DNA from 2 places in the Paenibacillus sp. FSL H3-0310 genome. Region 2 is predicted to be linked to the other one. Evidence: predicted binding sites of a transcription regulator. Region 2 holds the regulator's gene; the other holds the start of a gene.
The links. The regulator Rex, encoded in region 2, represses fermentation and respiration genes when NADH is low (regulators of the CRP and FNR family bind a similar motif). The targets are predictions, from matches to a motif close to TTGTGAAATATTTCACAA.

Region 1: a site for Rex is predicted at 3,253-3,270, ahead of MHH63_RS25790 (formate/nitrite transporter family protein). Genes of this name have one in related genera too.

The regions. Positions count from the first base shown of each region.
Region 1 is NZ_JBBODC010000002.1:1,432,010-1,436,779, forward strand. It holds gene MHH63_RS25785 (FAD-dependent oxidoreductase) at 1-1,235, shown strand, start outside; gene MHH63_RS25790 (formate/nitrite transporter family protein) at 3,374-4,201, shown strand; gene MHH63_RS25795 (MFS transporter) at 4,661-4,770, shown strand, end outside.
Region 2 is NZ_JBBODC010000001.1:1,594,162-1,598,931, reverse strand. It holds gene MHH63_RS07185 (cell wall elongation regulator TseB-like domain-containing protein) at 1-294, opposite strand, end outside; gene MHH63_RS07180 (amidohydrolase) at 467-1,768, opposite strand; gene MHH63_RS07175 (redox-sensing transcriptional repressor Rex) at 1,755-2,408, opposite strand; gene dinG (ATP-dependent DNA helicase DinG) at 2,539-4,770, opposite strand, start outside.

The DNA.
Region 1 (4,770 bases), on a different contig from region 2:
TTGCCTTGTATGTAGGTGGAGTGGTTAAAGACCCAGAGGGGCTATTCTATTCTTCACCAGAAAAGCTTGCAGAGCTTGGCGTAAAGACCAATATGCGTCATGAAGTAACTGCAGTGGATACGAAGTCCAAAACATTGCGTGTACGCAATCTGGAGACAGGCCACGAGTTCGCTGATACCTACGATAAGCTGATTATGACTACAGGTTCATGGCCGATTGTACCGAAGCTTGAAGGATTTGAACTCGAGGGGATTTTACTTTCCAAGAACTATGATCATTCCAACACTATTATAGAAAAAGCTAAACAAGCGAATAAAATCACCGTCGTCGGCGCTGGATATATCGGCGTTGAACTGGTGGAAGCTTTTCAAATGAATGGCAAGCAAGTTACGCTAATTGATGGTGAAGATCGCATTCTGAGTAAATATCTGGACCAAGAATTTACTGCACCGATCGAACAATCTTTTCAGGATCATGGGATTAAATTGGCACTGAATGAGAAGGTCAGCTCTTTTGCAGGCAAAGACGGTAAGGTAACAAAGGTTATTACAAGCAAAGGTGAGCATGAGACAGATCTGGTCATTCTCTGCATTGGTTTCCGTCCTAATACTGAACTCTTAAAAGGTCAAGTCGATATGCTGCCTAATGGTGCCATTGTAGTCAATAACTATATGCAGACTAGCTGCCCGGATGTATATGCCGCTGGCGACAGCTGTGCGATTCATTACAACCCTACAGGCAAACACGCCTATATCCCACTGGCAACCAATGCCGTACGGATGGGAACCTTAGTTGCGCGCAACTTGGTAACAGAGACCATTCCTTATATGGGTACACAAGGAACTTCGGGCATTAAGATTTATGAAGACAATATCGCTGCAACAGGGCTTACTGAAGAAGGAGCTAAGGCTGAAGGAATGGACGTAGAAACCGCCATGATTATTGATAACTACCGTCCAGAATTTATGCCCACCTTTGAGCAGGTTCAGTTAAAAGTAGTGTTTGATCGCGCCACACGCCGTATTCTCGGGGCTCAAATTATGTCCAAGATGGATCTGACGCAATCGATCAACACAGTGTCTGTATGTATTCAAAATCAAATGACAATCGACCAACTTGCCTTTATCGATTTCTTCTTCCAACCGCATTACAACAAACCTTGGAATTTCCTGAATACAGTAGGTCTTCAAGCGCTGCCGACAACAGTACCAAGCAAAGAGGCTGTAACGGTTTAAAAAGGGACGTTGTTCCTGAGTGATTTATCGAAGAATAAGACAGCCTTGTAAAGCTAGAGAAGCAGTGATCCTCCTGTAACGGGAGGATCGCTGCTTTTTTTGTTAGGTGCAGAATGATTAGCTGCTTGGGTAGATGCAATCCAATGGCTTCGGTGATGGTAGCGAGCCAAATGTGCTCAAAAGCTACGAATAGGGTCAACTGAGTCGATCGTGCCGAGTCATCGCCCCCTGCAGAAGCTTTCGGACTCAGGAGCTCTGTATAAGGTCAACTGAGTCCGATCGTGCTGAGTTATCGCCCATCTCAGAATTTTCCGGACTCATAAGCTGCTATATAGCAAATAATCGCCTTTTGAGTGTGATTTCGGACTCCAGTGCAGCTATTACATAGAATGAGGTACAACTAGTGTGTTTTTGGTGCCAATAGCGACTATGGGGTCCGATAGCGAGCCAAATGTGCTCAAAAGCTACGTATAAGGTCATCTGAGTCCGATCGTGCTGAGTCATCGCCCTCCGCAGAATTTATCGGACTCAGAAGCCGCTATATAGCAAATAATCGCCGTTTGAGCGTGGTTTCGGACTCCAACGCAGCTATTACATAGAATGAGGTACAACTAGTGTGTTTTTCGTGCCAATAGCGACTATGGGGTCCGATAGCGAGCCAAATGTGCTCAAAAGCTACGTATAAGGTCAACTGAGTCCGATCGTGCTGAGTCACCGCCCTCCGCAGAATTTATCGGACTCAGAAGCCGCTATATAGCAAATAATCGCCGTTTGAGCGTGGTCTCGGACTCCAGTGCAGCTATTACATAGAATGAGGTGCAACTAGTGTGTTTTTGGTGCCAATAGAGACTATGGGGTCCGATAGCGAGCCAAATGTGCTCAAAAGCTACGTATAAGGTCATCTGAGTCCGACGTGCTGAGTCACCGCCCTCCGCAGATGCTTTCGGACTCAGAAGCCGCTATTTAGCAAATAATCGCCTTTTGAGTGTGCTTTCGGACTCCAGTGCAGCTATTACATAGAACGAGGTAAAACTAGTGTGTTTTTGGTGCCAATAGCGACTATGGGGTCCGATAGCGAGCCAAATGTGCTCAAAAGCTACGTATAAGGTCAACTGAGTCCGATCGTGCTGAATCATCGCCCTCTGCAGAATTTTTCGGACTCAGAAGCCGCTATATAGCAAATAATCGCCGTTTGAGTGTGATTTCGGACTCCAGTGCAGCTATTACATAGAATGAGGTACAACTAGTGTGTTTTTGGTGCTAATAGCGACTATGGGGTCCGATAGCGAGCCAAATGTGCTCAAAAGCTACGAATAGGGTCAACTGAGTCCGATCGTGCCGAGTCATCGCCCCCTGCAGAAGCTTTCGGACTCAGAAGCCGGTATTTAGCAATTAATCGCCTTTTGAGTGTGATTTCGGACTCCAGTGCAGCTATTACATAGAACGAGGTAAAACTAGTGTGTTTTTCGTGCTAATAGCGACCATGGGGTCCGATGGCAAGCCAAATGTGCTCGAAAGTTGCGATTAGGGTCAACTGAGTCCGATCGTGCTGAATCATCGCCCTCTGCAGAATTTTTCGGACTCAGAAGCCGCTATTTAGCAAATAATCGCCTTTTGAGTGTGATTTCGGACTCCAGTGCAGCTATTACATAGAATGAGGTACAACTAGTGTGTTTTTGGTGCCAATAGCGACTATGGGGTCCGATAGCGAGCCAAATGTGCTCAAAAGCTACGTATAAGGTCAACTGAGTCCGATGTCCGGGTGTGGGCCAAATATGCTCAAAAGCTACGATTAGAGTCATCCGAGTCCGATAGAATGCCGATAGTGAAGTATGACTATAGTGAGGTATGACTACAGTGAGGTATAGCTACTGTGAGATCTAGCTGCATATAAGGACAACTGTGTCCGATAGCTGCTGCGTACGCTCAAATGTAATCCAACGAAACAAGATATGCTGGCTTAGCCGGTCATACACAAACTTCTATTTGTGCTCAGGTCGCAGTAAATTTGACATGTCAGTGAAAACTTTCACTTAGTTTTCTCAAAGTGATAATTATCACGTTAATGTATTTTACGACACGCTACAATGGTCATAAAGGAACAAATTTGAAGTAAATAGATGAAGGGGATAGGAACCATGGCTTATAGCAAACCGCAGCAAATTGCCGAAGTAACTGTAGAGAACGGCATAAAAAAAGCTCATAATCCGCTAAGTACCGTACTTATTCTGGGCTTTTTGGGAGGAGCGTTTATTGCGCTCGGGTTTTTATTAGATATTCGCGTCATTGCTGGCGCACCACAGGAATGGGGTTCCATTGCTAACTTTATCGGAGCCGCAGTCTTCCCCGTTGGGCTGATCATGGTACTCCTTGCAGGTGGAGAACTACTGACAGGGAATATGATGGCCGTGCCGCTTGCTTTTATGGCTAAGAAGATTTCTTTCTGGGAAGTTGTGAAGAATCTTTTGCTCATTACAATTAGTAATCTGGCAGGGGCATTATTTGTAGCTTATTTCTTCGGTCATGTGGTGGGTTTAACTTCAGAGGGTGTGTATTTAGAAAAATTGGTGGATATGGCTGGTCATAAAATCGATGCAGAATTCTTTCCGGCATTTGTTTCGGGTATCGGCTGTAACTGGCTCGTTGCGCTGGCCGTATGGCTCTCCTATGGAGCAGATAACTTCAGCGGCAAAATCCTTGGTATTTGGTTCCCGACGATGGCCTTTGTTGCGATCGGATTCCAGCACGTTGTAGCTAACATGTTCCTAATTCCAGCAGCTATTTTTGAAGGTTACTATTCATGGGGGCAATACTTCACTAACTTTGTTCCCGTCTGGCTCGGAAATCTAACGGGTGGGGCAATATTTGTCGCAGCTGCCTATTGGATGGCATACTTGCGTAAAGCACCTACGGCTATTCAATCCGTAGATAGCATGTCCGGCAGCAGTGTCAAAAAACACGCTTAAGCTCGTCTTATAGAGCACTCCATAGAACATTCAAGGTCTGCCTTATTGGTGGCGTTAATGTTTTAGGGGTGCTTTTTGTTATGTAGACACAAAAAAATCCGCCGTGATATATCCGCGCTCGGGGGAACGAAATCGGATCACGGCGAATTTTGAAGGGGGAGTGTTTCTAGGCTCTATTACCCCGTCTTTCTAAAAGCGAATCAGTTTCTTCTTGTTTGTTTGCTTTACGGACGACAGCCACGGCTTTAAAATAAGAATAGATATTAGAACTAGGGAGGACTGCGGACGTGAACCCCAAGGGAGACGGGATATTTCATGCGATATGTGCGTTTTATCCTTTAGATTTCATGCGTACTTTATCACGATAAAACGTCAATGTGTATGCTTGCTCATAGCCCTGTTTTGGGATGATACTGGATGAATTAATGACACATATATAACAGGGGATGTACACTACTTATGAAGTTTTTACAGGCATATCCAAAAGAAGTGAAAATATTTCTCATTGCCAGCCTAATTAACGCAACAGGTAGTGCGCTGATGTGGCCGCTCGTTACGATGTATGTATT
Region 2 (4,770 bases):
TGCGTCGTCGCCTTCAGCAAATTTTCCATCTACCGTAAAGCGGACCCAGACCATAAGAGCAGTCCCGGCTTCATTTTTCCCAGTTAATACCCAGTACACTGCATTTTCATCCCAAACCGATTTTTGTGCTTTGGTTACCTCTGTTAGACCCGCTCTGGTTTTGGCAACATCCTTAGCGATATCACGCTCGTTCCATTGATCTTTCATAATATAGGCATAGAACTGGATAAGTCCAAACCCCAGGAGCAGAATCAGAACTGACCCCAGGAGGATCCATTTTTTCCTTTTCTTCAAGGTACAGCTCCCTTTCTAGTAATATATCTTTTTTGATTATATAACACACCCGCGCGTTTATCCAAAATTTCATAATTTTCTAGCTTTCCCAGCCTTAAAAATACACAAAAGGCCGCAACTTTTGCTAAAAGCAAAAAGTCGCAGCCTATTATTTATTCGTTATTCTCCAGACTTAACGCTTCAATAAACCTTCGAAGGCTTCTTGCGCTTTACGCCGGATAGCTTCCTCATCCAGGGTTAAGCATTGTCCATGCTTGATGACCTGTTTACCATTCACCCACACATGCTCAACATCCTTAGCGCTAGCAGAGTAAACTGCATGAGACAACAGATCTGTGTGTGGCAGCAAATGTGGCTGATCGATATCAATAGCAATGAAATCTGCTTTCATCCCTACAGCAAGTCTGCCTACATTATTTAAAAAGATGGATTGCGCGCCATATTCTGTAGCCATACGCAGAGCTTCTGGAGCTGGAACAGCCGTTGGATCACCGCTGACACCCTTATGAATGAGAGCTGCAAGCCGCATCTCTTCAAACATATCCAAGTTATTGTTGCTTGCCGCGCCATCCGTGCCAAGAGACACCTTCACACCAGCTTTTAGAAGATCAGTAACCCGAGCCACTCCGCTAGCCAGCTTCAAATTACTGCCCGGATTATGAGATACACCCACATTATGGCGAGCCAAGATCTCAATCTCTTCATCATTTAAATGAACACCATGTGCAACTATCGAGGGACGTGTGAACATGCCAAGCTTCTCTAAGTGAGCTACAGGACGCAACCCGTAATCCGCCACATTTTGTTCCACTTCACGTTTCGTTTCGGACATATGCGTATGCATCGGTAAATCCAGATCATGCGCTGCCTGCACAAACTTAACCAGGAAGTCCGGAGGGCAAGTATAAGGGGCGTGTGGCGAGATCATAGTAGTAATTCTACCGTCAGCCTTTCCATGCCAGTTACGGGCAAAAGAAATCGCTTCCGCAAGCTTGTGATTCTGTACATCCTCTGGACATAACCCGATCACACCACGCATCAATACGGAACGGATACCTGATAACTCAGCTACCTCGGCTACTCGGTCCATATGATCATACATATCGAGGAAGGTCGTAGTTCCACCCTTCAGCATTTCCAATACAGATAAGGAGGTTCCCCAGTATACATCATCACCGGAGAACTTTTCCTCCATTGGCCACATCTTCTCCTGAAGCCACACTTGTAGCGCTAAATCATCTCCATATCCACGCAGCAAAGACATCGCCGCATGACCATGTGTGTTTACAAGTCCAGGCATGAACAGCAGACGGCTGCCATCAACCACTTGCACTCCAGCTTCCATCTGAGGCTCTTCTTTTCCTATGTAAGTGATTAAATCATCTTCAATAGTCATATATCCACTCAGAACCGGCTCATCCGTTCCCGGAGTCAGAAAATACCCGCCCTTAATTATCGTTTTATTGTTGTTCATGTTCACTTTCTTCCTTTCCATCCCGCAAGTAATAAGCAAGACTTTGCAGATCAGTTGTAAAATCAGCTGCATGCACCCGGATATTCGGTGGTGTCTTCAGAATCACAGGGGCAAAGTTCAAAATTGCTTCAATCCCAGAAGAAATGAGGATATCTGCTACATTTTGAGCTTCTGAATCAGGTACGGTAATAATGGCAATGCGAATACCTTGCTCACGAATTGTGCTGCCTAGTTCATCCATCGGTTGCACAGTAAGGGAGTTGATCTTACGTCCAACCTTAGGAGCGTACGAATCAAATATAGCCGTAATTTTCATAGTATCTTTGAGATATGCATTGTAATTAGACAAGGCATGTCCGAGATTACCTGCTCCAACTAAAGCTACATTAAGCTGTTGATCCAGCTTCAGGATATGACGGATTTTCTCAATAAGATACGTTACATCATATCCGATACCTTTTCTGCCGAAGTCACCAAAATATGCTAAATCCTTACGAATCTGTGCGGGATTAAGATCAAGCTTTTGTCCAAGTTCCTGAGAGGAAACTGTTAATATTTCGCGATTCTGGAGATCATTCAAAAAACGCAAGTACACAGGTAGTCTGCGAACAACGGCTTCTGATATTTTATCCGATTTCATATTTTTCCTCCTAAAAATAGTAATGTTCTTGTGAAAATCCATATTCAAACGTCTACCTCTCCTTATTAAGGACGGTACTGTAACACACCGCCCTTAAGGATAAGGAGGAGCTAAACTGAAGACGAGCGTTTTAAGAAGCGCCGCCATCCTCTAGCCATTCCGCTATGCGAGGGACCATTTGATCAGTAAGCATATGCTCCATTTTGGGACCAGGCAATGAATAAAGGAAATACTTCCCGTAATGAGATTCAATAACCCTTGTATCATAAACAATAACTATTCCGCGATCCTGCGCCGTGCGAACCAGTCTTCCGAATCCCTGCTTAAAACGAATAACCGCTTGAGGAACAGATAATTTCATGAACGGATTCTTCTTCTGGGCCTGTAATAACTCCGACTTCGCTTCCGCCAACGGGTGATTCGGCGGTTGAAATGGAAGTCTCACGATGGCCAGGCAAGTCAGTGCTTCACCTGGAATATCTACACCTTCCCAGAAGCTGCTCGTCCCCAGCAATACGGATGCTGCACTGTCCTGAAAGCGGCGGATCAGCTTGCTCCGGCTGCCACCTTCCACGCCTTGACCAAGCACCGTAATCTCTTGTGAGGCCAAAGCCTCTTTAAGCGGATCATATACCTGACGCAGCATTTTATAAGAAGTAAACAGAACCAGCATCCGCCCACGTGTTGTTTTAGCAGCTTCCGATAATGACTGTACGAGTGTATCGACAAATCGAGCATCGCCCACACTCCCCTTCACACTAGGAAAATCACGCGGTATAACTAGCAGTGCCTGCTCGCGATACTTAAAGGGAGATGGAAGGAGTGAGGTCATTAGACGTCCCTCTTCTGCAGCTTCGTTAAGTCCGAGATTATCAATCATAAATTGAAAAGACTTATCTACAGACAGCGTCGCCGAGGTAAGCACGATGCTTTTTTTCTTATCGAAGAACAACTCTTTAAGCTGGCTGCTAACATCCACAGGGACGGCATACATCTGCAGTGATTTGCTGCGGTAATTTCCATTTGCCTCCAGCCAATATACTACATTATCGTCATTCAGCCCCATAAAGAATCTTACTTGCTCACGGATGGAAGCCAAATCCTTAAATAAACCGCTAATATCAGTAACAAGACTGTCTGCTGAAGATTGGCTTTCCTGGTCGCGCATCTCGTTAAGCATTTTATCACCCTTACGGATGATGTCGCTTAACGTCAGATTCATAGTGTTCTCTAGCGCAACCAATTCATCCCAATCCTTCGGCTTACGGGCGGGAATCAACCGCATAACCAGTTGTCCCGCTTCCCCTGCCCCTGCATCACTGCGTTCCGGCAAAAGGCTGAACAGCTTGTCGCTGAGTGCATCCCAGGTTTCTTTGACGGTAAGCAGATCCGGGTAGATCCGATCGATGACTCCGCTCCATTCTGAAGCCTCTTCACTGCCTGACGACTGTAATATCTGACGCAGAGCAGGAAGCTGTCCGTTTCGGCTATCTTTATACAGTCGCGATAACGTGTGTGCCACAGTGAAATGCTTCATATGCATGCCAAGATGTTTACCAGCCACATCTTCTAAATGATGTGCTTCATCAATGACAAGATGCTCGTAAGCCGGAAGCAGCTGGTGCCCAGCCTTAACATCTGCGAATAGCTTGGAGTGGTTCGTAATAACCACGTCAGCAATCCCAGCTTCATGCTTGGCCCTATGATAATAACATTTGCGGAACCAAGGACAAGAACGGCCCAGACAGGAATCGGTATCGCTTGCCACCGTCTCCCAGAAGTCACCGCCCCGGCCGCTTAAATTCAGCTCTTCATCATCCCCTGATTCACTTTGAGTGAGCCATACAATCATCTGAGCGGCAGTAAGCGCATCTTCCCTTGGGCTTATAAAGTCCTTCTTATTAATTTTATGCTCAAACTTACGCAGACACAAATAATGCCCTCTTCCCTTAAAAATAGCAGCTTTAAACGGAAAAGGAACTACCTGCGTTAACAAAGGGATATCCCGCTCGCGCAATTGGTCCTGCAGATTAATGGTATGAGTGCTGACCATGACTTTTTCATTGGTGCGAACGCTTTGATAAATGGCAGGCAACAAATAACCGAGCGATTTACCGGTTCCTGTGCCCGCTTCGATCAGTAGGTGTTTGTCTTCGGCAAGTGCCGTCATCACCTCATTGATCATAATATCCTGAGCTTCCCGGCTTTCATACTGCGGTAATGTGTCTTTAAGTCGTTTGGTTACTTCGTCCATATAATCAGTAAAAGATAAATTCGCTAGCGGATTCTCAGCATGCTCATCTCTAGGTGGCGCTAACTCCGTCCAATCTCCTACTGCAAGCGCTAATTGACGATAGAAAGT